Hamadaea flava: one gene and its partners. The protein of the gene in region 2 binds, or shares a complex with, the protein of the main gene of each other region. Links are inferred from orthologs where the notes say so. Each region holds a gene or a part of one and is shown on either strand. Other genes may lie near its edges.

Region 1 (7,213 bases), 2.7 Mb from region 2 along the record:
ACGACGTGTTCACCGCGCCGGACGTCTTCCGCATCGACCACTACCTCGGCAAGGAGACCGTCCAGAACATCCTGGCGCTGCGGTTCGCCAACGCGCTGTTCGAGCCGGTCTGGAACACCAAGTACGTCGACTCCGTGCAGATCACGATGGCCGAGGACGTCGGCATCGGCACCCGGGCGGCGTTCTACGACTCGGTCGGCACCGCGCGGGACGTGCTGCAGAACCACCTGTTGCAGCTGCTCGCACTGGTGGCGATGGAGGAGCCGACGAGCTTCGACGCGAGCGAGATCCGGGCGGAGAAGCTGAAGGTGCTGCGGGCCATCAAGCTGCCCAGCGACATCGCCACCGGCACCGTCCGCGGCCAGTACACCGCGGGCTGGGTGGCCGGCGAGCCGGTGGCCGGGTATCTGGAGGAGTCCGACGTCCCCGCGACCTCGACGACCGAGACCTACGTGGCCGTCGAACTGGGCATCCAGAACCGGCGCTGGGCCGAGGTCCCGTTCTACATCCGCTGCGGCAAGCGCATGCCGCGCCGGGTCACCGAGGTGGCGATCCTGTTCAAGAAGGCGCCGCACCTGCCGTTCAACCCCGACGACGTGGAACTGCTCGGCAACAACCAGCTGGTCATCCGGGTGCAGCCGGACGAGGGCGTCGTGCTCAAGTTCGGCTCGAAGGTCCCCGGCACCGCGATGGAGCTGCGCGACATCGCGATGGACTTCTCCTACGGCGAGGCCTTCACCGAGGCCAGCCCGGAGGCGTACGAGCGGCTCGTCCTGGACGTCCTCATCGGCGACCGGACGCTGTTCCCGACCGCCGACGAGGTCGAGGAGAGCTGGCGGGTGGTCGACCCGCTCGAAGAGGCGTGGGCCGGCACCAAACCCGACCCCTACCGGGCCGGTACCTGGGGGCCGATCGAGGCGGACGAGATGCTGGCCCGCGAGGGCCGCACCTGGCGCCGGGCATAGGAGGACTGAACAATGCTGGCTCTCTGGGACACTACCGGGGCCGAGGTCGTCCGCAAGCTCGCCGCCGAACGGCACTCCGCCGGCGGCGTCGCGAGCGGACTGGCCTTGACGCTGGTCGTCGTGGTCGAAGAGGCACGCGTACGCGCGGTCGAGGACGCGGCGACGATCGCCGCCGCGTCGCACCCCTGCCGCCTCATCGTGGTCAGCCGGATCTCGCCGACCGCCGGGGCGACCCGGCCCGGCGTCGACCCGGCCAAGGACCGGCTCGACGCCGAGATCATCGTCGGCGGGCGCCTCGGCCCGGCCGAGGCGGTCGTGCTGCGGATGCACGGCGGCGTCGCCCAGCACGCCGAGAGCGTCGTCATCCCGCTGCTCGCCCCGGACGTCCCGGTGGTGACCTGGTGGCACGGCGCTCCCCCGGATCGCATCGCCGAGGACCCGCTGGGGGTCGTCGCCGAGCGGCGCATCACCGACGTCGCACAGGCCGCCGATCCGATGGCCTCACTGCGCCAGCGAGCGGTCGACTACGCCCCGGGGGACACCGACCTGGCCTGGACGCGTACGACGCCGTGGCGGACCCTTCTGGCGGGCGCGTTCGACACCGTGACTGAACCGGCGACGGCGGTCTCGGTGACCGCGCCCGGCGATGACCCGGTGGCCGCGTTGCTGTCGGGGTGGCTCTGCGCCCGGCTCGGCGTCACTCCGACGCTCAAGCCCGGATCGCGGCTGGATCAGGTCGCGGTGACCCTCGGCGACGGCTCCGAGTTGTCGCTGACCCGCAACGAGGGCACGGCGGTGCTGTCGCGGAGCGGCTCGCACGACCGGGTGCTGCCGTTGGTGCACCGTCGGCTCGGCGAGGAACTGGCCGAGGAGCTGCGTCGGCTCGACGCCGACCAGATCTACGCCGCCGCGCTGGAGGCCGCCACCGGCACCGAGGGGCTCAACGACCGCATCGGCCAGCGCGTCGGGGTGAAGGACCTGGTGAACGTGTGAGCGCGGAGCACGCCGTCATCGTCCACGCCGACGCCGACCTGCTGGCTGAGGCGGTCGCGGCGCGGTTGACGGTCAAGCTGATCGACGCCCAGTCGGCCCGCGGCAGCGCGAGCGTCGTGCTCACGGGTGGGCGGGTCGCCGCCGCGGTCTACCGGGCCGTGGCCGCCAGCCCGGCCCTCGGGGCCGTCGACTGGTCACGGGTGGACGTCTGGTGGGGCGACGAGCGCTTCCTGCCGGCCGGCCACCCTGATCGCAACGAGACCCAGGCGCGCCAGGCGCTTCTCGACCTGGTTCCGCTCGATCCCGCACGGGTACGCCCGATGGCGCCGTCGGACGGGCCGGACGGGGACGATCCGGAGGCCGCCGCCGCCCGGTACGCCGCTCAGCTGGCCCGGGTCGCGGAGGGTTCGGCGGATCTGCCGTACTTCGACCTGGTGTTGCTCGGGGTGGGCGAGGACGGCCACGTCGCGTCGGTCTTCCCGGAGCAGCCGGCCGCCTACGAGACGCGTCCGGTGGCCGCCGTACGCGGAGCGCCGAAGCCGCCGCCGGTGCGGATCACCCTCACCCTCCCGGCGATCAACACCGCCGACGAGGTGTGGCTGATCGCCACCGGTCCGGGCAAGGCCGCCGCCATCGGGATGGCCGTCTCCGGCGCCGGCGCAGTACAGGTGCCCGCCGGTGGCGTGGAGGGTGTCGGGCGTACGTTGTGGCTGCTGGACCGGGCCGCCGCGGCTCAGCTGCCGGCCAAGGCGGTCAGCCTGCGCTCCTGACGGACGCGGTATTCGGCCCGATGACCGCGAAAGGCCCCCGCACCGAAGTGCGGGGGCCTTTGCGTGAGTCTGATCAGAGCGGGCGGACCTGCTCGGCCTGGGGGCCCTTGGCTCCCTGAGCGATCTCGAACTCAACCCGCTGGTTCTCCTCCAGGCTGCGATACCCGCTGCTCTGGATGGCCGAGAAGTGAACGAACACATCCGGGCCGCCGTTGTCGACCGAGATGAAGCCGAAGCCCTTGTCCGCGTTGAACCACTTGACGGTTCCCTGTGCCATGCTGCGCCTAACTCCCTTGGTGGGTTCTTCCACGTGCGTCTGCATCGTGACCTTTTAGCTGCGGAGCACGCGAAGCCTTCCCAAAAGTGCTGGTCAAGCAGCGCGAGTGAACCTCGTACGCAAAAAGATGCCATCAGCCTAGCGCATCCCCGCGACCTATGGGTGCACGGTGGGCCGGAACACGCCGAACGAGTGGATGATTACTTGACTTCGAGCTTGAGCCAGAGGCCGAGACCGACGATGCACGCGAACCAGATGACACCGACCAGAACGGTGTATCGGTCCAGGTTCTTCTCGGCGACGGACGAACCGGCCAGGTTGGAGGAGACCCCGCCGCCGAACATGCTCGACAGGCCGCCGCCCTTGCCCCGGTGGAGCAGGACCAGCAGGGTCAACAGGCCGCTCGTGAGGAGCAGGATCACGATCAGCGTGTAGGCGAACCAAATCGGCACGGGAGGTCCTCTCAGAGGGCGTTGTCGGGGATCAGAATAGCCGGACGAAGGCGCGGGAGCACACCCCGGTGGGCATGCTCCCGCGAAGACTCCGCCCGGTCGCCGGTCAGGAGGCGCCGGACTGGCTCGGGTTCTTCAAGCCGATCGCGCTGATGTCCGGCTGGGCGAACATGGGGGAAATGAAGACGTTCGACACGTTCGACCCGTAGATCCGCTGGGCCACGCTGTAGACCACCGGGATGGCGGCCGCCTTCTCCATGATCTTCTGGTCCAGCTCGCCCCAGAGCTTGTACTGACGCTCCAGGTCGGGCTCGGCGACCGCCTCGTCGATCAGCCGGTTGATCTCGTCGTCGTCGAAGAACGAGTAGTTGTTCGTCCCCGTCTCCCCCGGCGCGGGTAGGTTGCGGCCGTCGAACAGGGCCGGCAGCACGGCCGAGCCGTTCGGGTAGTCCGGCACCCAGCCGGCGAAGATCAGGTCGAAGTTGAGGCTGGAGTCCGAGACGTCGTGGTAGTACGTCTTGTAGGTCACCGGCACCGCCTCGACCTGGACGCCGATCCGCAGGTACATCTCCACGACCGGCTTCATCAGCCGCTTGATCGCCGGGCTGTCCCGGTACGCCACTCGCAGCTTCTTCGGGCAGTCCTTGGCCTGCTTCAGCAGCTCGGCGGCCCGGTCGATGTCGCCGTCCGGCCGGGTGTTGGTGCCGTAGACGTCGAAGTCCTTGTGCGCCGCCAGCGACGGCGGGATGAACGAGGTCGCCAGCTCACCGGAGATCGAGCCGCCCAACGCCGTACGCAGCTTGCGCTTGTCGAAGGCGTACGACAGGGCCTGCCGGCACTTCACGTCCTTGATCTTGCGGGTGTTGATCGCGAAGAAGCGCACCGCGCCCGTGGTGCCGGTGGCGGTCCGGGCGGCCAGCTCGGGGTCGTTGACGACCTGCTGGAGGAAGTTCGGGGCGACATCCTGGTCGATCATGATCCCGGAGTGCTCCGGGCCCTGGTCGGCGATGAGCTTGTTGGTCTCCTCGGCCGAGTCGTTGGCGGCCTGGATCATGATCTTGTCCGGGTACGCCTTGCGCACCGAGTCGGTGCCCGCGTCCCAGTTGTCGTTGCGGACCAGGGTCAGCGCGGCGTCGGTCCGGTCGGTGATCTTGTAGGGGCCGGAGGAGAACGGCTGCTCGTCGTACGCCGGCCGGTCCTTGCCCTCGATCTCCTGCCGGACCGGGGCCAGCCCGGTGAGCGCGGCGACGTAGCCGAAGTCGCCGACCGCCTGCTTCAGGTGGTACTGGACCGTCTTCTCGTCGACGCACTCGACGGCCTTGATGCCCTGGCCGCCGTTGTTGCCGTTGAGGAACGGGCCCTTGTAGTCCTTCGGCGCGTCCAGGTAGTTGCGGACGTAGGGCAGCCCGTCCTGCATCAGATCGGAGAAGTTGCGCTCGGCGCCGTACTTGAGGTCCTTGCAGGTGACCGGGGTCCCGTCCTGCCACTTCACCCCGTCGCGGAGCTTGAACTCCCAGGTCTTGTTCCCGTCGGACGGCCGCCCGGTGTCGGTGGCCAGGTCGGGCACGATCTCGCTGGCCGCGTCACCCGGCTCCGCCTTGGTCGTCGTCAGCGTCCGGGTGATCAGGCGACTGATGTTGACCTCGAGCGCGGCGTTGATGATCTGCGGATCGAGGTGATCGGGCAGGGCCCCGACGAAGACGGTGAGGGTGCCGCCCTTCGCGGGGGCGTCGGCCTCCGTGCTGGCGGCCGAGTCGCAGGCGGCGACGCCGCTCAGGACCAGCGCGGCGGTGACCCCGTACGCGGCCCGGCGACGCCAGGCTGGGGCGGTGACATGGCGGTGCATGCTCGTCCTCATGGGGGGTGGGGATGGGACGCCAGACACTCTATGGTTTGCGCCGCACGCGCGGGAACCCGGGCGGCCTTTCGCAATCAACTCCTGACCTTGACCTGACGCAAGGTCAGGAGTCGATGACTCAGCGCGTCACCGGCCGGCTCCGGATCACTGGAGCCGGAAGCAGCGCAGCTGGGCGAAGTCGTTCCGGGTCGCCCAGTACATCACCGAGCGGGTGGTGGGGCCGTAGATCCCGTCGGCGTTGATGTTGTACGCGTCCTGGATCGACGCGACCTTCGCCTTGGTGGCCGAGCCGTAGATCCCGTCGACCGTCAGGCCGGTCTGGTAGCAGTCGTTCAGCTCCCGCTGGAGCACCTTCACCGCCGCGTTGGCGATCCCCGACTGGAGGTGGCAGTTCGTGCTGCCGCTGGCCGAGGGGACGCTGGCGGACAGCCGGGCGCCGGTGTAGGGGTCGATGCCCGTGGTGGGCTGCAGGACGGAGCTGGTGCAGACCGGCGTCGCCGCCGCGGCCGGGGACGCCGGCAGCAGGACCGTCGCACACGCTACGAGCGCGGTCGCCACCGCGATGACTCGTTTCATGGTTCCTCCCGTGAAGTCGGTCCGAAGTGGACCGTGACCTCGCGATCCGCCGATCGCGACAGCGAGAGTTTTCCATGAAGCAGTTCGGCGCGACGCCCCGCTGGGACATCGCGCCGAACTCGGTTCTAAGCCGGGCGGATCAGGCCGCCTTGGCGTACCGGACGATCCCGGCGAACTCCTCCAGGACCAGGCTGGCCCCGCCGACCAGGGTGCCGTCCACATCGGGCTGCGCCATGATGCCGGCCGCGTTCGCCGCCTTCACCGAGCCGCCGTAGAGGATGCGCACCTTCTGCGCGACGTCGGCGCCGAAGACCTCGGCGATCCGGCCCCGGATCGCGCCGATGACCTCCTGCGCGTCCTCCGCGCCGCAGGTCTTGCCGGTGCCGATCGCCCAGACCGGCTCGTACGCGACGACGACCTTCTCGACCTGCTCGGCCTTGAGGCCGTCCAGGCCCCCGTCGAGCTGGGCGAGGGTGTGCGTCACGTGCTCGCCGCGCTCGCGGATCTCCAGGCCCTCGCCGACGCAGAGGATCGGCGCGATCTCGTTGGCCAGCGCCGCCTTGACCTTGGCGTTGACCAGCGCGTCGTCCTCGTTGTGGTACTCACGCCGCTCGGAGTGGCCGACGGCGACGTACTGGCAGCCGAGCTTGGCCAGCATCGCGCCGGAGATCTCCCCGGTGTACGCCCCGGACACGTGCGCCGAGACGTCCTGCGCGCCGTAGCCGATGAGCCACTTGTCACCGTCGATCGCGGTCTGCACGCTGCGGATGTCCGTGAACGGCGGCAGCACGACGACCTCGACGTCGGTCAGCTCCTTCTCGGTCAGCGTGTGAGCCAGCTTCTGCACCAGCGCGATGGCCTCGAGGTGGTTGAGGTTCATCTTCCAGTTGCCGGCCATCAGGGGCCGGCGCTTCGCCTCAGCCATTCACTGCTCCAGTGCTTCGATGCCCGGGAGGTCCTTGCCCTCCAGGAACTCCAAGGAGGCGCCGCCGCCGGTCGAGATGTGGCCGAAGCCGCTCTCGTCGATGCCGAGCGCGCGAACCGCAGCCGCCGAGTCGCCACCGCCGACGACGGTGAGCCCGTCGACCTTGGTGATCGCCTCCGCCACGCCCCGCGTCCCGGCCGCGAACGGGGCCAGCTCGAACACGCCCATCGGGCCGTTCCAGAAGACCGTCTTCGCGCCGGACAGGGCATCGGCGAACTCGGCGACCGAGGCCGGGCCGATGTCCAGGCCGAGCCAGCCGGCCGGGATCTCGGTCGCGGACACGGTCCGCGTGGCGGCGTCGGCGGCGAACTTGTCCGCCACGACGACGTCGGACGGC
Region 2 (7,336 bases):
GCCAGGGACCGCATCCGGGGATGCCAATGCCTACTTGGAGTAGAGCTCGACGATGAGCTGCTCCTGGACCTGGGTGTCGATGGCACCCCGGGCCGGAAGCGAGTGAACCAGGATCTTGAGCTGGCTGGGGATCGCTTCGAGCCACGCCGGAACGGTGCGGCTGCCCGCCTCGCCCTGCGCGACCTGGAACGGGGTCAGCTCCTTCGACTTCGTCCGGACCTCGACGATGTCGTGGTCGGAGACGCGGTACGACGGGATGTCGACCTTCTTGCCGTTCACCGTGAAGTGACCGTGCTTGACCAGCTGACGGGCGTGGTCGCGGGACTTGGCGTAGCCAGCCCGGTAGACCACGTTGTCCAGCCGCGACTCGAGAATCTGCAGCAGCACCTCACCGGTCTTGCCAGCCTTGCGGTTGGCCTCCTCGTAGTAGGTGCGGAACTGCTTCTCCAGCACGCCGTAGATCCGGCGGGCCTTCTGCTTCTCACGCAGCTGGAGCAGGTATTCGGTGTCCTTGGTGCGGCCGCGACCGTGCTGCCCGGGCGGGAACGGCCGGGACTCGAACGGGCACTTCGGCCCGTCGCACTTGCTGCCCTTCAGGAACAGCTTGGTCTTCTCGCGACGGCAGCGGCGGCAGTCGGCGCCGGTGTAACGAGCCATCTTCCTCTATCTCCCCTTAGACCCGACGACGCTTCGGCGGACGGCATCCGTTGTGCGGCTGCGGCGTGACGTCGGAGATGACCCCGACCTCAAGACCGGCGGCGGTCAGCGAACGGATGGCGGTCTCGCGGCCCGAACCCGGGCCCTTGACGAACACGTCGACCTTGCGCATGCCGTGCTCCATGGCGCGGCGGGCAGCGGCCTCGGCGGCCAGCTGCGCGGCGAACGGCGTCGACTTCCGGGAGCCCTTGAATCCGACCTGGCCGGCGGAGGCCCAGGAGATCACAGCACCGGTCGGGTCCGTGATGGACACGATGGTGTTGTTGAAGGTGCTCTTGATGTGCGCCTGCCCGTGGGAGACGTTCTTGCGTTCCTTACGCCGGACCTTCTTGACGGGTGTCCCGGCGCGTGCCTTCGGCGGCATAGTTCTATGCGCTCCTTCTCGATCCAGCTACTACTTCTTGCCGGGCTTCTTCTTGCCCGCGACAGTCCGCTTCGGACCCTTGCGCGTACGCGCGTTGGTCCGCGTGCGCTGACCACGGACGGGCAGGCCCTTGCGGTGCCGGATGCCCGCGTAGCAGCCGATCTCCACCTTGCGGCGGATGTCAGCGGCGACCTCGCGGCGCAGGTCGCCCTCTACCTTGAAATTGGCTTCGATGTGATCACGAAGCTGAACGACCTCTTCGTCGGTGAGGTCCCTCGCCCGCTTGTTGGGGTCGATACCGGTGGCCGCGAGCGTCTCAGCCGCTCGCGTACGGCCAACGCCGAAGATGTAGGTCAGCGCGATCTCCATGCGCTTCTCGCGCGGGAGGTCGACGCCCAGAAGACGTGCCATGTGTGGGCTAGCTCCTCGTGGATGTGGCGGAGGTCTGTACCCGGCCCCTTCCCCACCTGCCCGGATGGGGCCCCGGCCTCCGACCGGGGGTCAGCCACGAGAGTTTCCCCGATGGGGACGTCCCCGCGGCCGGGACGAGCTATTCGGACGTGCGTGATCTGCGGACGCGTTCAGCGCCGGGGCTCAGCCCTGGCGCTGCTTGTGGCGCGGGTCGTCACAGATGACCATGACCCGGCCGTGCCGGCGGATGACGCGGCACTTGTTGCAGATCTTCTTAACGCTCGGCTTGACCTTCACGGTTCGCCTTTACTCCGGTTTTGGACACGGACATGCGTCCGATGTCGGTGTGCTGTTGCTACTTGTAGCGGTAGACGATCCGGCCCCGCGTGAGGTCATAGGGCGACAGCTCTACGACCACCCGGTCTTCGGGCAGGATGCGGATGTAGTGCTGGCGCATCTTTCCGCTGATGTGGGCCAAGACTTTGTGACCATTGGCCAGTTCCACCCGGAACATTGCGTTCGGGAGTGGCTCGATGACCCGGCCCTCGATCTCGATGGCCCCGTCCTTCTTCGGCATGTCCTCCGCTACCTGACATCGGCTGCATTGATTGGCTCACGTTGTCCTCGCGCAGGTGGCCCGGAACCCGGGTCGCCGGCACGCCAGCCGCGGCACTGTCATCCGCCGGAGCATTGGCAGGCATGACAGAGGGGACGCGGTGCGCCGTTGAGCCAGTCTACGCGGCCATATGCATCGACGCCAAATCAGGGTCCGCCGCACCCGCGGTCGGGCGCGTCACAGCCGGCGCGTCGTGATCTCCGTTACCCCACGGAGTTACGCAGCGGAGTCACGCGGCGCTCGCGGTGACCAGATCGCCGAGGCGGTCGCGACCGCCGTCCTCCGCGGTGAACACCCACACGCCGTCCTCGTAGAGGCCGATCGAGTGCTCGACATGGGCGGCGTACGAGCCGTCGACGCTCACCACCGTCCAGCCGTCGCCCAGTTCGAGCGTACGCGGAGAGCCCATCGTGATCATCGGCTCGATGGCCAGCGCCATCCCCGGCACGAGGAACGGACCCTTACCGGGCCGCCCGTGGTTGAGGATGTGCGGATCCTGGTGCATCTCGGTGCCGATACCGTGGCCGCCGTACCCGTCGACGATGCCGTACCGCCGCCGCGTGCCGGTCACCCGGCCGACGAGGGCCGACTTCTCGCCCCGGATCGACGCCTGGATCGCGTACGAGATGTCGGTGAGCCTGCCGCGGCCGGACCGCACACCGCGGGCGGCGGCGGCGATCCCCGCCCACATCGCGTCCTCCGCGACCGCGGCCATCCGCGTCAGCTCCGGTGCGGCCGCGCCGACCCCGACGGTGATCGCCGAGTCGCCGTGCCAGCCGTCCAGGATCGCGCCGCAGTCGATGGAGATCAGATCGCCGTCGGCGAGCACCTGCCCACCGGACGGGATGCCGTGCACGATCTGCTCGTTGACCGAGGCGCAGATCGAGGCAGGGAAACCCTGGTAGCCCTTGAACGACGGGATCGCGCCGGCGTCCCGGATGACCTTCTCGGCGAGCGCGTCGAGATCGGCGGTGGAGATCCCCGGCCGCACGGCCTCGCGCATCGCGGCCAGGGCCGCGGCCACGACCAGACCGGCCTGCCGCATCTTCGCGAGCTGGGCCGGCGTTTTGACCTGAATGTCGAGCTGGTGACGCATTAGACCAGACTAAGTCAGTCCCGGAGGGCGCTTCCTCGGGGCGGGCGGATAGCGGCGTCAGCCACCGTAGGAGCGCAGGGCGTCGATCGCGCGCGCGGTGACGTCCTCCACCGGGCCGGTGGCGTCGATGCCCACCAGCTTGTTCTGGGCGCCGTAGTAGTCCGCCAGCGGCGCGGTGTCACGCTCGTAGACGCGCAGCCGCTCCGCGATCGTCTCCGGCTTGTCGTCGTCGCGCTGGTACAACGATCCGTTGCACCGGTCGCAGACGCCCTCCTTGGTGGGCGGGTCGAACTCGACGTGCCAGATCTTGCCGCAGTTGTGGCAGGTACGCCGCCCGGACAGCCGCCGGATCACCTCGTCGTTGTCGACGACGAGTTCCAGCACCAGGTCGAGCGCCGTACCGGCATCGGCGAGCATCTTGTCGAGCGCGGTCGCCTGCGGCACCGTACGCGGAAAACCGTCGAGCAGGAAACCGTCGGCGGCGTCGGGCTCGGCCAACCGGTCCCGCACCATGTTGATGGTGACCTCGTCCGGGACGAGACCGCCGGAATCCATGTACCGCTTGGCTTCCAGCCCCAGCGGCGTGCCCTGGGACACGTTCGCCCGGAAGATGTCGCCGGTGGAGATCTTGGGCACGGAGAGGGTCGAGGCGATGAACTCCGCCTGCGTACCCTTCCCCGCGCCCGGCGGGCCGACGAGAACCAGCCTCATCGCAGGAAGCCTTCGTAGTTCCGCTGCATGAGCTGGCTTTCGATCTGCTTGACCGTCTCCAGGCCGACGCCGACCATGATCAGTACCGCGGTGCCACCGAACGGGAAGTTCTGGTAACTGCTGCCGCCGAGCCACATGAAGAAGAAGTTCGGCAGGACCGCGATGATGCCCAGGTAGAGGGCACCCGGCAGGGTGATCCGGGTCAGGATGAAGTCCAGGTAGTCGGCGGTGGGCTTGCCGGGCCGGATGCCCTGCACGAACCCGCCGTACTTCTTCATGTTGTCGGCCACCTCAGTCGGGTTGAAGGTGATCGACACGTAGAAGTAGGTGAAGAAGATGATCAGCAGGAAGTAGGTCAGGATGTAGACCCAGTCGCTCGGGTTGGCCAGGTGCCGGTCGACCCACGTCCAGACCTTGCCCGGGTCGTCGCTCTTGGTGAACTGGAGCGCCAACTGCGGCAGGTAGAGCAGGGACGAGCCGAAGATGACCGGGATGACGCCGGCCTGGTTGACCTTGAGCGGGATGTAGGTCGAGGTGCCGCCGTACATGCGCCGGCCGACCATGCGCTTGGCGTACTGCACGGGGATCCGGCGTTGCGCCTGCTCGATGTAGACCACGGCAGCGATGATCGCGACGACCAGAACCAGTACGCCGACGAACCAGTACGCGCCCTTGGACTTGTAGATCTGCCAGCCCTCGGCGGGAAGCCGGGCGGCGATCGAGGTGAAGATCAGGACGGACATGCCGTTGCCGATACCGCGGTCGGTGATCAGCTCGCCCAGCCACATGATGACGCCGGTGCCGGCGGTCATCGTGATCACGAGCGAAGCCAGGGTCAGCCACTGCGGGATCGCGGTCTGCGGGATGATCTCGACGCCGGCCGGGCAGGCGTTGCCGAACAGCTGGCCCGACTTGCCGAGCGCGACGAACGCGGACGACTGCAGGACGGCCAGACCCAGGGTCAGGTACCGGGTGTACTGCGTGATCTTCGCCTGGCCGGACTGGCCCTCCTTGCGCAGCTGCTCGAGCCGCGGGATCACGACGGTCAGCAGCTGCAGGATGATCGACGCGGTGATGTAGGGCATGATGCCCAGCGCGAACACCGACAGCGAGAGCAGCGCTCCGCCGGAGAAGAGGTTCAGCAGGCTGAAGATCCCGTTGGTGTCCCCCGCCTGTGCGTTCTTGATGCACTCCTGGACGTTGCCGTAGGAGACGCCGGGGCTGGGAATGGTGGCACCGAGCCGGTAAAGCGCGATGATGGCCGCCGTGAACAGCAGCTTCTTGCGCAGGTCAGGCGTCTTGAACGCACTGAGAAACGCGGAGAGCAACTCTATCCTCCTGCGCGAGGCGACCTTTTCGGGGTCGGTGGCGGGGGCGTGACGGGATGGCTACGGGACGAATCCCATAGCTGGGTTTGGACTGTAACAGTCCAAGGGTGGTTCTGCTCAGGGGTGTCGACACATTATTTGCCTCGGTGCCCCTGGACCTGTGCTAAAAGCAAGGCGCCGACTGCCGACTCCACAGAAGGAAGCAGCAGCCGGCGCCCTGATTGCCCGTGCTTAACAGCTCGGTAGCTTGCCACCGAGCCTGCCTGGCTTACAGCTCGGTGGCGGTGCCACCGGCGGCGGCGATCTTCTCCTTGGCGGACGCGCTGAACGCGTGCGCCGAGATCTGGAGAGCGATGCCGCCGAGGTCGCCGGTGCCGAGCACCTTGACCGGCTGGCCCTTGCGGACCGCGCCGGCCTCGGCCAGCTCCTGCGGGCCGACCTGGCCGCCGTTCGGGAACAGCTCGGCCAGCCGGTCCAGGTTCACGACCTGGAACACGACCTTGAACTTGTTCTTGAAGCCCTTCAGCTTCGGCAGGCGCATGTGGATGGGCATCTGCCCGCCCTCGAACGCCGCCGAGACCTGGTAACGGGCCTTCGTACCCTTCGTACCGCGACCGGCGGTCTTACCCTTGGAGCCCTCACCGCGACCGACACGGGTCTTCGCGGTCTTGGCGCCGGCTGCCGGACGGAGGTGGTGGACCTTGATCGTCATCAGTCGACCTCCTCAACCTTGACCAGGTGGTTCACCGTGAAGATCATCCCGCGAATCTCGGGACGGTCCTCCTTGACGACCACATCGTTGATCCGCTTCAGGCCGAGCGAACGCAGCGACTCGCGCTGGTTGAACTTGGCACCGATCTCGGACCGGACCTGCGTAACCTTCAGCCGCGCCATCACGCACCCGCTCCCGCGCGCAGTGCCAGCATGCGGGCCGGGGCCACGTCCTCGACCGGCAGACCGCGGCGAGCGGCGACAGCCTCGGGCGACTCCAGCATCCGCAGCGCCTTCACGGCGGCGTGGACGATGTTGATCGGGTTGGACGAGCCGAGGCTCTTGGAGAGCACGTCGTGGATGCCGGCGCACTCCAGCACGGCACGCACCGGGCCACCGGCGATGACACCGGTACCAGCGCTCGCCGGCTTCAGCAGGACGACGCCCGCGGCGTCCTCGCCCAGCACCGGGTGCGGGATGGACGAACCGATCCGCGGCACCTTGAAGAAGTGCTTCTTGGCCTCCTCGACACCCTTGGCGATCGCCGCGGGCACCTCCTTGGCCTTGCCGTAGCCGACGCCGACCGTGCCGTCGCCGTCGCCCACCACGACCAGCGCGGTGAAGCTGAACCGACGACCGCCCTTGACGACCTTCGCGACGCGGTTGATCGTGACGACCCGCTCGATGTGCGGGGTCTTCTCGACCGGCGCGCGGTCCCGGCCGCCGTCGCGACGGTCGCCGCGACCGCGACGCTGACCGTCGCCGGACTCGTTGCTGTTACCGGACCCGGAGCCCCGGCGCTGTGGACCTGCCATTATTCGATCCACTCCTTCCTAGAACTCGAGCCCGCCGCTGCGGGCCGCGTCCGCCAGAGCCGCAATACGGCCGGCGTAGCGGTTGCCGCCACGGTCGAACACAACCTTGCTGATGCCCGCGGCCTTGGCGCGCTCGGCCACCAGAGCGCCCACCTTCGTGGCGAGGTCGCTCTTGGTGCCCTCGGCGCCCCGGATCGAGGCGTCCATGGAAGAGGCCGACACGAGGGTGTGACCCTTGATGTCGTCCACGATCTGCACGGTGATCTGCCGCAGGCTGCGGGTGACCACCAGACGCGGCCGCTCCGCCGTTCCGCTGAGGTTCTTGCGGATCCGGAAGTGCCGGCGCGCCTTGCCGACGGCGCGCTGAGCCGCGACGCCGCTGCGGCGCTTGAGGAGCTGGGCGCTCACTTCTTACCTGCCTTTCCAGCCTTGCGGCGGATGACCTCGTCCGTGTACTTGACACCCTTGCCCTTGTAGGGCTCCGGCGGACGGATCTTCCTGATCTTCGCGGAGACCTCGCCGACCAGCTGCTTGTCGATACCCGACACGTGGAACAGCGTCGGCCGC
Region 3 (7,784 bases), 1.2 Mb from region 2 along the record:
GATGTCGAGGTGGCGGCGGGGGTGACATTGGCGGCTACCGAACTACGCCGGGACCGTGCCGATTCACGGGGTATGGGGGCTGCCGGCCCGAACGGGCGAATCCCAGTAAAACGGTCTTGAGACAAGGGATGACGAGAAGGCGACGAACAGCTAGCGTCAGAGGCCAGAGCAGTTCCACCCGAGAGGGTGAGGGACCAGCGGGAGGGGTTTAGAGCACATCGCCCCGAGCGCGGACGCCGGGGCGCCACCACAGGTAGACCGTGGGAGGTCAGGCGTGGACATCGTCGTCAAGGGACGCAACGTCGAGGTGCCCGATCACTACCGGGTGCATGTCGCCGACAAGCTGAGCAAGGTCGAGCGATATGACCAGAAGATCCAGCGAATCGATGTCGAACTATTCCACGAGCGCAATCCGCGGCAGGCGGAGCGCTGCCAGCATGTCGAGATCACGTGTGTGAGCCGGGGGCCGGTCGTGCGGGCCGAGGCGATCTCCGGGGACTTCTACAGCGCGCTGGACCTCGCGAGCACCAAGCTGGAGCAACGTCTGCGCCGGGCGGCCGACCGCCGCCGCGTGCATCGCGGGCGTCGTGCGCCGGTATCGGTCGCGGCCGCGACCGCCGGACTCGCCTTCGTCGAGCCGGAGCCGCTGGAGTCCGCCGTCCTCGACGACGCCGCCGAGCAGAGCGACGAGCCCTGGCACATCGTGCGCGAGAAGGAGTTCTCGTCCGAGCCCATGACGATCGACGACGCCCTGTACCAGATGGAACTGGTCGGGCACGACTTCTTCCTGTTCAACGACAAGGAATCGGGCCGTCCGAGCGTCGTCTACCGACGCAAGGCCTACGACTACGGCGTGATCACCCTCGCGCCTTAGCTCTTCTTCCATCGCCCGCCGTGCCGCCGGCCCGCGCCGCGCGCCTCCGCCCGCCCGGCGGCCCGCCCCGCCGGTCGGCCTGCCGCGTTGATCATGGGGTTAACCGTGGTCTCGACGGTGTGTCGTGACCGGAAACCCCATGATCAACGCGCGCAGTAAGGCCGGGTAGGGCGGGTTAGGGCAAGCGGACCCATTGGATGTCGTCGAGCCGAGTGCCGTCCGGGCCGGGCAGGCGGTGGCGCATGTGCGCCTCACGCTCGAACCCGGCCCGTTCGAGCACCTTCTGCGACGCGATGTTGCGCGGATCCGTGCCGGCGATGACGCGGGCCACCCCGGCCTCCTCGAACGCCCAGCGGGCGACCAGATCGGCGGCCCGGGACGCGAAACCGCGACCCCGGAACTCGCGGCGCAGGCTGTAGCCGATCATGCCCTCCTGGAGCCCGCGCATGAAGTAGTAGAAGCCGATGTCCCCGGCGAACTCCCCGGTGGCGGCGTCGAGAATGATCATGTCGGCCCGGTCGCCGGCCAGCCACAGGGAGCCCACTCGGGCCGCCTTGGCCGTCATGTTCGCCAGCGTCACCTCGGTGTCGCCGAAGTTGGTCTCGGCCACCTCGGGCAGGGTGAACAGCGCCAGCAGGTCGGCGGCGTCCTGCGTACGCTGCGGCCGCAGGGTCACCACCCCGTCGGTGAGCTGCCCGCCCGGCAGCGGGGGCAGTCCCGGCGGGACCGGGTCGCCGCTGTCGGACGCGAGGCGGACGAAGGTGATCAGGTCGTGCCGGGTGTCGCCGTCCCGCGAGAGCGCGGCCGATCGGCGTACGCCCTCCCGCCGGAAGCCCGCCGCCAGCGCGACCTTCTGCGACCCGACGTTCTCCCATTCGGCGCACAGTTCGATCCGGGCCAGCCCGGCCTCGAAACCAGCCGCCGCGACGGCGCTCACGGCGGCGGTGCCGACGCCTTTGCCGCGTGCCCAGGGCGCCACCCAATAGCCGGTCTCGGCCTGCGCCCGGTCGGCCTGAGCCCGCTGCAGGCTCACCGCGCCGAGCAGGTCCCCGGTACGCCGATCGGTGGCGACGAACCGCACCCCACCGGCCGCCTCCAACTGGGCGTTGCTGTCCGGGCTCGCCCAGTCCTCGGCGAACGCGGCGGTCATCGGGATCGGCACGTTGGGCAGGAAACGGACGGCCTCGGGGTCGTCGAGCGCCCGCGCGACCTCCGGGGCGTCCGTCGCCCGGGGACGGCGCAGGAGGAGGTCACCGGCTTCGATGACGTCTCGGTAGACGTAGCTCACCCGAGCACCTCCACGGCGGCGTCGGCCGGCAGGTCGGCCGGGAGGAACGAGGCGATCCACTCGTCGACCCGGCGACCGTCCTTGCTCCCGTACGCCCGCAGTGTCCCCTCGAAGGTGAAGCCGGCCTTCTCGGCGACCCGGCGGCTGGCGACGTTGCCGACGTGCGCCTTCCATTCGACGCGCTCCAACCCCAGGTGGAGCAGCCCGTACGCGGTCGCCGCCCGGAGCGCGGCGGTCATGTAGCCCTTGCCGCGGGCGGCCGGCCCGGTGAGGAAGCCGACGTCGGCGATCTTCGGATCGGCCAGCACCCGGAGGTCGAGCTGGGCGGCGTACGTGCCGTCGGCGTCCGCGATCACCCAGGCGGCGCCCTGTCCACGGGCCCACCAGCCGGGCGCGTAGTCGGTGACGAAGCCGACCGCGCGGTCACGGTCGTAGCCCGGAGAGAGGGTGGTCCACCGCTGGCTCTCGGGGTCGGTGCAGGCGGTGAGAATGGCGTCCACATCGCGCATCTCGGCCGGCCGAAGCATGATCTTCTCGCCGCGGTCGGTGATCGCGCCGAGCACCGGTTGCGGCTGGTCATAGGGGCTGCTCATGGGTCGAGTCTGCCAGCTAGGGCAAGCCGATAAGTGTGTGCCCAGACGCGAGGTTTATGCCGCTTTAGGGGCACCCGGCCGGGCGGGGGTGGGTGAACGGCGAAACTCCGCCTAGGATGGGTCGGCAGACCATCTAGGGGAGCGCTGACCCGTGTCGATTTTTGAGAAGATCCTCCGCGCCGGCGAGGGTCGCATGGTGCGCCGCCTTCAGGCGATCGCGACCGCCGTCAACTCGATCGAGGAGAACTACACCGACCTCACCGACGACGAGCTGCGCGAGCTGACGGTTCAGTACCGGGAGCGACTGGCCGACGGCGAAACCCTCGACGACCTGCTGCCCGAGGCGTTCGCCACGGTCCGCGAGGCCGCTCGCCGGGTCCTGCACAAGCGCCACTACGACGTGCAGATCATGGGCGGGGCCGCCCTGCACTTCGGCAACATCGCCGAGATGAAGACCGGTGAGGGCAAGACGCAGACCGCGCTGCTGCCGGCGTACCTGAACGCGCTGTCGGGCAAGGGCGTCCACATCATCACCGTCAACGACTACCTCGCCCAGCGCGACGCCGAGTGGATGGGCCGGGTGCACCGCTTCCTCGGCCTGACCGTCGGCGTGATCCTGCCGAACCGCCCGGCCGCCGAGCACCGCGCGGCGTACGAGTGCGACATCACCTACGGCACGAACAACGAGTTCGGGTTCGACTACCTGCGCGACAACATGTCCTGGTCGCACGAGGAACTGGTGCAGCGCGGCCACAACTTCGCGATCGTGGACGAGGTCGACTCGATTCTGATCGACGAGGCGCGGACGCCGCTGATCATCTCCGGCCCGGCCGAGCAGTCGGCCCGGTGGTACCAGGAGTTCTCCAAGGTCGTCTCGCGGCTGGAGCGCGGCCTCGACGGCGAGGGCGACTACGAGGTCGACGAGTCCAAGCGCACGGTCGCGATCACCGAGCGCGGCATCGGCCGCGTCGAGGACCGCCTCGGCATCGACAACCTCTACGAGTCGGTGAACACCCCGCTGGTCGGCTACCTGAACAACGCGATCAAGGCCAAGGAGCTCTACAAGCGGGACAAGGACTACATCGTCAACGACGGCGAGGTCCTGATCGTCGACGAGTTCACCGGTCGCATCCTGCACGGCCGCCGGTACAACGAGGGCATGCACCAGGCGATCGAGGCGAAGGAAAACGTCGAGATCAAGCAGGAGAACCAGACTCTCGCGACGATCACCCTCCAGAACTACTTCCGCCTCTACGAGAAGCTCTCCGGCATGACCGGTACGGCGCAGACCGAGGCTGCCGAGTTCAACAAGGTCTACAACGTCGGCGTCGTCTCGATCCCCACTCACCGCGCGATGATCCGCAAGGACCAGTCCGACGTCATCTACAAGTCGGAGAAGGCGAAGTTCGAGGCGGTCGTCGAGGACATCGCCGAGCGTCACGACAAGGGCCAGCCGGTCCTGGTCGGCACGGTGTCCGTCGAGAACTCCGAGATCCTCTCCCAGATGCTGCGCCGGCGCGGCGTCCCGCACTCGGTCCTGAACGCGAAGTATCACGCGAAGGAAGCCGAGATCGTGGCGCAGGCAGGCCGTCGGGGCGCGGTCACCGTCGCCACGAACATGGCCGGTCGAGGCACCGACGTCCTGCTGGGCGGCAACCCCGAGTTCCTCGCCGCGGCCGAGCTGCGCCAGCGTGGCCTGACCGAGGAGGAACACGGCGACGAGTACCTGAAGGCTCTGGAGGAGATCCTCCCGACCTGGGAGGAAGCCTGCGCCAGCGAGGCCGAGGAGGTCACCGACGCCGGTGGTCTCTACGTCCTCGGCACCGAGCGGCACGAGTCCCGCCGCATCGACAACCAGCTGCGCGGCCGCTCCGGCCGGCAGGGCGACCCGGGCGAGTCCCGGTTCTACCTGTCGCTGCAGGACGAGCTGATGCGCCGGTTCCGGTCGGGCGCGGTCGAGGCGGTCATGGACCGGCTGGGCCTGCCGGACGACGTGCCGATCGAGTCCAAGATGGTCAGTCGTCAGATCAAGGGTGCGCAGACGCAGATCGAGGCGCAGAACGCCGAGATCCGCAAGAACGTCCTCAAGTACGACGAGGTCATGAACAAGCAGCGCCAGGTGGTGTACGCCGAGCGCAAGCGCGTACTCGACGGCGAGGATCTGAACGACCAGGTCCGCAACATGCTCGATGACGTGGTGACCGGCTACGTGCAGGGCGCCACCGCCGAGGGCTACGCCGACGACTGGGACCTCGACCAGCTGTGGTCCAGCCTCAAGCAGCTGTACCCGGTCGGGATGACCGTCGACGAGCTCATCGCGGAGTCGGGCGGCGAGAAGTCCAGCCTGGACCCCGACTTCATGCTGGAGCAGCTGAAGAACGACGTCAACGAGGCGTACGACAACCGCGAGGAGCAGCTCGGCACGGAGGCGCTGCGGGAGCTGGAGCGCCAGGTCCTGCTGGCCGTCATCGACCGGAAGTGGCGCGAGCACCTCTACGAGATGGACTACCTCCAGGAAGGTGTCGGCCTGCGGGCGTACGCCCAGCGCGATCCGCTGGTCGAGTACCAGCGCGAGGGCTTCGACATGTTCGCCCAGATGATGGAGGGCATCAAGGAGGAGGCGGTCGGCTTCCTCTTCAACCTCGAAGTCCAGGTGCAGGAGGAGCAGCCGGCGCCGGTCGAGGTCGCGCAGCCCGGCCTCGCGGTGCCGAACTTCGAGTCGAACGTGGAGATCAAGGCCAAGGGCCTCGGCGGCAGCTCGCAGCCGCGGAACCTCAGCTACACCTCCCCGTCCGAAGGTGGCGGAACCAAGGTGGAGCAGGCTCCGGCGCTCGGCCTCGGCACCGCCGCGGCCCAGGGCCGCAAACCCTCTCCGCGGGGCGGCGCGCGTACGAACGGCGCCGCGTCGGGCGAGTCGGTGGTCGCCACGTCGCGCAACGCGCCCTGCCCCTGCGGCAGCGGCAAGAAGTACAAGCGCTGCCACGGCGCCGCTTCCTGATCGAATCGGCCGACGGCCCCTCTCCAGTGCGGAGAGGGGCCGTCGTCGTTCACAGCTCCAGGACGTCGGCCAGCTCGCTGGGGGCGTACCAGAGCAGCTCGTGATCCTCCGCGCCGTCCACAGTGAACTGAGCGTCCGGATCGCCGGCGGCCGCCTGGTCGACCACCTCGGCCGCCGCCGCCACGGCGGATTCGGCGTCGGCGTCGTCCACGTGGATCGCGGCCACGTCGGCGAGGCTCACCGCCGCCGCCACCTGGACCGTGCTCGACCCCAGGTCGGCGTCCTGCTGCCGGACCGTGCGCCCGGCCACGTCGGCGGAGACCACCACCCGGCGCCGGGGCGCCCCCGCGTCCGCGTGCAGCAGCCGGAGCGCGTCCTGCGCCGCCCGGGTGAACGCGACGTACTCCAACTCCTCCTCGTCGCCCTCGACGTACCACTCCCGCAGCGCGGGCGTGACCGCGTGCGCGGCCACCGCCGCCACCTCGCCGGCCGTGCGCGCCTCGGCGAGCATCGGCAGCGTCGCGGCCAGGTAGACCCGGACCTTGTCCTCGGCCACCCTTCCTCCTCCTACGTCGTTTCCCGCACTTTGTGCGGTGGTGCACGTTCTTCCTACACCCCGCCGCCGAGCGCCGGGGGGCGACTGGCTTGCATCCTTACCGTCACATGGCAAACTGAAGCAAACGCAGGCTGGTGAGGTCTTCCGGATGGAACAACGCCGTTTCCTCGAACTCAACGACGTGGCCGAGGAGCTGAACATCTCCTTCGCCCAGGTCTACGCGCTCGTGCGGCGAGGGGATCTGCCCGCGATCAAGATCGGTGGGCGCGGTCAGTGGCGCGTGGAGCGCGCCAAGCTCGAAGACTTCATCTCCAGGATGTATGCCGAGACCGCCGATTTCATCCGCGACAATCCATTTGTCGGCGGCGATCTACCGGAGCTTGACAAAGGGCGCTAGTCTGTCAACACCACATTCTTGCAAAGGCAAACTGACGCAAACTGAGGGAACGCCGACAGCGGAACTCGGTAGGCGACTGAGGCGAAACGGAGGGTCTGCGATGACTCCCGTGCACCGGCTGCTCCCGGCACCGGCCCACGAGCCGCCCTGCGCGGACGAGATCGCACCGGTGGCTGCGGCGGTCGCCGTAACCACCCCCGAGGAAGCGCTGCCGCTCGCCGCGCTCGTCGGCGCCTCTGGAGTCTGCCAGACCGCCGCGCGCCGTTTCCTGATGCTCTGCCTTGAGGTGTGCCAGGGCTTCCGGCCCAGCGCCCAGCTGGCGCGGATCTGCCGCCCGGCCGAGGCCGTCCAGATCACCGAGGAGATCTCCCGCCTGGCCAAGCGCGTCGGCGAGCTGCGCCCGCGGAACGCCGCGCGTGGTGCCGCCGTCAAGCCCCGCCGCCTGCGCGTCTGCGAGCCGCGTCCGGGCATCGGCGAGGCTGCCGTCGTGCTGAACGCGCACGGCACGGTGATCGCGTTCGCCTTCCGCATCGAGCGGCAGGACGACGGAGCCTGGCTGGCTACCGCCGCCGTCCTGCTCTGATTCCGCAACCGTCCAGCCGTCGAGCCCGTGGCCTCAGGCCGCGGGCTTCTTGATGGTGCGGCCGTAGAGGATCAGCGACGCCAGCGCGCCGACGAAGAACACGACCAGCGCCTGGTTCGCCCGGTTCCCGTTGCCCCAGCCGAAGAGGACCTGGTCGTACTTGCTGAACGTGGTCGTCATGTCGATCAGCCAGGCGGCGCCGCCCCGGGTGAGGACCTCGCTGAGCCCGATGATCAGTCCGGGCAGCGCCCCGGCGAAGGCGTACGCCACGAAGACGATCCGGTTGTCCTTGATCGGGAGCGGGCCGCCCCGGCGTAGCAGGACGAAGGCCACGATGCCGGCGATGAGTCCCTGAACCAGTGCTTCTGTGACGCCGATGTAGCCCGAAGCGCTGTAGCGGGAGGCGACCGTCCCGTTGTCGCCGAAGAGCTTGAGCAACGGCTCGGAGAAGTGGCCGACGACGTAGCCGAGGACGATCACCGGCAACGTCACGAT

The links. Proteins that work in one complex are often made in the same cells at the same time.
Region 1: secY (region 2) and secG share a complex: the UniProt entries of both Escherichia coli proteins name them as parts of the sec protein translocase complex. The link is inferred for Hamadaea flava from one-to-one orthologs.
Region 3: the proteins of secY (region 2) and secA are in contact, whole or in part, in a crystal structure (PDB 3DIN), measured with the Thermotoga maritima proteins. The link is inferred for Hamadaea flava from one-to-one orthologs. Residues at the interface, in WP_004081795.1 of Thermotoga maritima: Glu108, Gly109, Glu110, Glu111, Ala236, Glu237, Arg238, Arg239, Ile240, Thr241, Ile242, Gln243, Tyr244, Ala245, Arg246, Arg247, Val248, Thr249, Gly250, Arg251, Arg252, Val253, Tyr254, Gly256, Ala257, Ser258, Thr259, Tyr260, Leu261, Pro262; in WP_004082002.1 of Thermotoga maritima: Glu261, Ala262, Arg263, Lys300, Ala301, Arg302, Thr303, Ile304, Ile305, Leu323, Tyr324, Asp325, Pro326, Val329, Ser330, Tyr333, Ile336, Lys340, Phe345, Val349, Glu363, Phe364, Tyr374, Ser375, Gly376, Gly377, Glu393, Ile395, Thr482, Ser483.

What each region holds. Positions count from the first base shown.
Region 1 is NZ_JAMZDZ010000001.1:7,067,682-7,074,894, reverse strand. The notes cover bases 1,832-4,675. They hold secG (preprotein translocase subunit SecG), read right to left. Parts: upstream 3,458-4,675; coding sequence 3,206-3,457; downstream 1,832-3,205. Other genes in these bases: HDA40_RS33205 (ABC transporter substrate-binding protein), read right to left, coding at 3,564-4,675; HDA40_RS33215 (cold-shock protein), read right to left, coding at 2,802-3,005; pgl (6-phosphogluconolactonase), read left to right, coding at 1,955-2,728; HDA40_RS33225 (glucose-6-phosphate dehydrogenase assembly protein OpcA), read left to right, coding at 1,832-1,958. Also shown: zwf (glucose-6-phosphate dehydrogenase), read left to right, coding at 1-965; more of HDA40_RS33225, read left to right, coding at 978-1,831; more of HDA40_RS33205, read right to left, coding at 4,676-5,303; HDA40_RS33200 (peptidoglycan-binding domain-containing protein), read right to left, coding at 5,460-5,891; tpiA (triose-phosphate isomerase), read right to left, coding at 6,031-6,816; HDA40_RS33190 (phosphoglycerate kinase), read right to left, coding at 6,817-7,213. UniProt on the Escherichia coli protein: Subunit of the protein translocation channel SecYEG. Overexpression of some hybrid proteins has been thought to jam the protein secretion apparatus resulting in cell death; while this may be true it also results in FtsH-mediated degradation of SecY.
Region 2 is NZ_JAMZDZ010000001.1:4,351,414-4,358,749, forward strand. The notes cover bases 3,078-6,044. They hold secY (preprotein translocase subunit SecY), read right to left. Parts: upstream 5,244-6,044; coding sequence 3,912-5,243; downstream 3,078-3,911. Other genes in these bases: map (type I methionyl aminopeptidase), read right to left, coding at 3,078-3,204; HDA40_RS20475 (adenylate kinase), read right to left, coding at 3,262-3,915; rplO (50S ribosomal protein L15), read right to left, coding at 5,512-5,955; rpmD (50S ribosomal protein L30), read right to left, coding at 5,955-6,044. In the rest of the region: rpsD (30S ribosomal protein S4), read right to left, coding at 31-657; rpsK (30S ribosomal protein S11), read right to left, coding at 674-1,081; rpsM (30S ribosomal protein S13), read right to left, coding at 1,112-1,492; rpmJ (50S ribosomal protein L36), read right to left, coding at 1,676-1,789; infA (translation initiation factor IF-1), read right to left, coding at 1,848-2,069; more of map, read right to left, coding at 2,338-3,077; more of rpmD, read right to left, coding at 6,045-6,137; rpsE (30S ribosomal protein S5), read right to left, coding at 6,137-6,769; rplR (50S ribosomal protein L18), read right to left, coding at 6,788-7,177; rplF (50S ribosomal protein L6), read right to left, coding at 7,174-7,336. UniProt on the Escherichia coli protein: The central subunit of the protein translocation channel SecYEG. Consists of two halves formed by TMs 1-5 and 6-10.
Region 3 is NZ_JAMZDZ010000001.1:5,549,770-5,557,553, forward strand. Bases 2,539-5,953 are described here. They hold secA (preprotein translocase subunit SecA), read left to right. Parts: upstream 2,539-2,906; coding sequence 2,907-5,753; downstream 5,754-5,953. Other genes in these bases: HDA40_RS26140 (GNAT family N-acetyltransferase), read right to left, coding at 2,539-2,755; HDA40_RS26150 (DUF6912 family protein), read right to left, coding at 5,803-5,953. In the rest of the region: HDA40_RS26125 (ComF family protein), read left to right, coding at 1-120; hpf (ribosome hibernation-promoting factor, HPF/YfiA family), read left to right, coding at 275-874; HDA40_RS26135 (GNAT family N-acetyltransferase), read right to left, coding at 1,050-2,162; more of HDA40_RS26140, read right to left, coding at 2,159-2,538; more of HDA40_RS26150, read right to left, coding at 5,954-6,309; HDA40_RS26155 (helix-turn-helix domain-containing protein), read left to right, coding at 6,458-6,706; HDA40_RS26160 (Rv3235 family protein), read left to right, coding at 6,807-7,289; HDA40_RS26165 (hypothetical protein), read right to left, coding at 7,323-7,784. UniProt on the Escherichia coli protein: Required for protein export, interacts with the SecYEG preprotein conducting channel.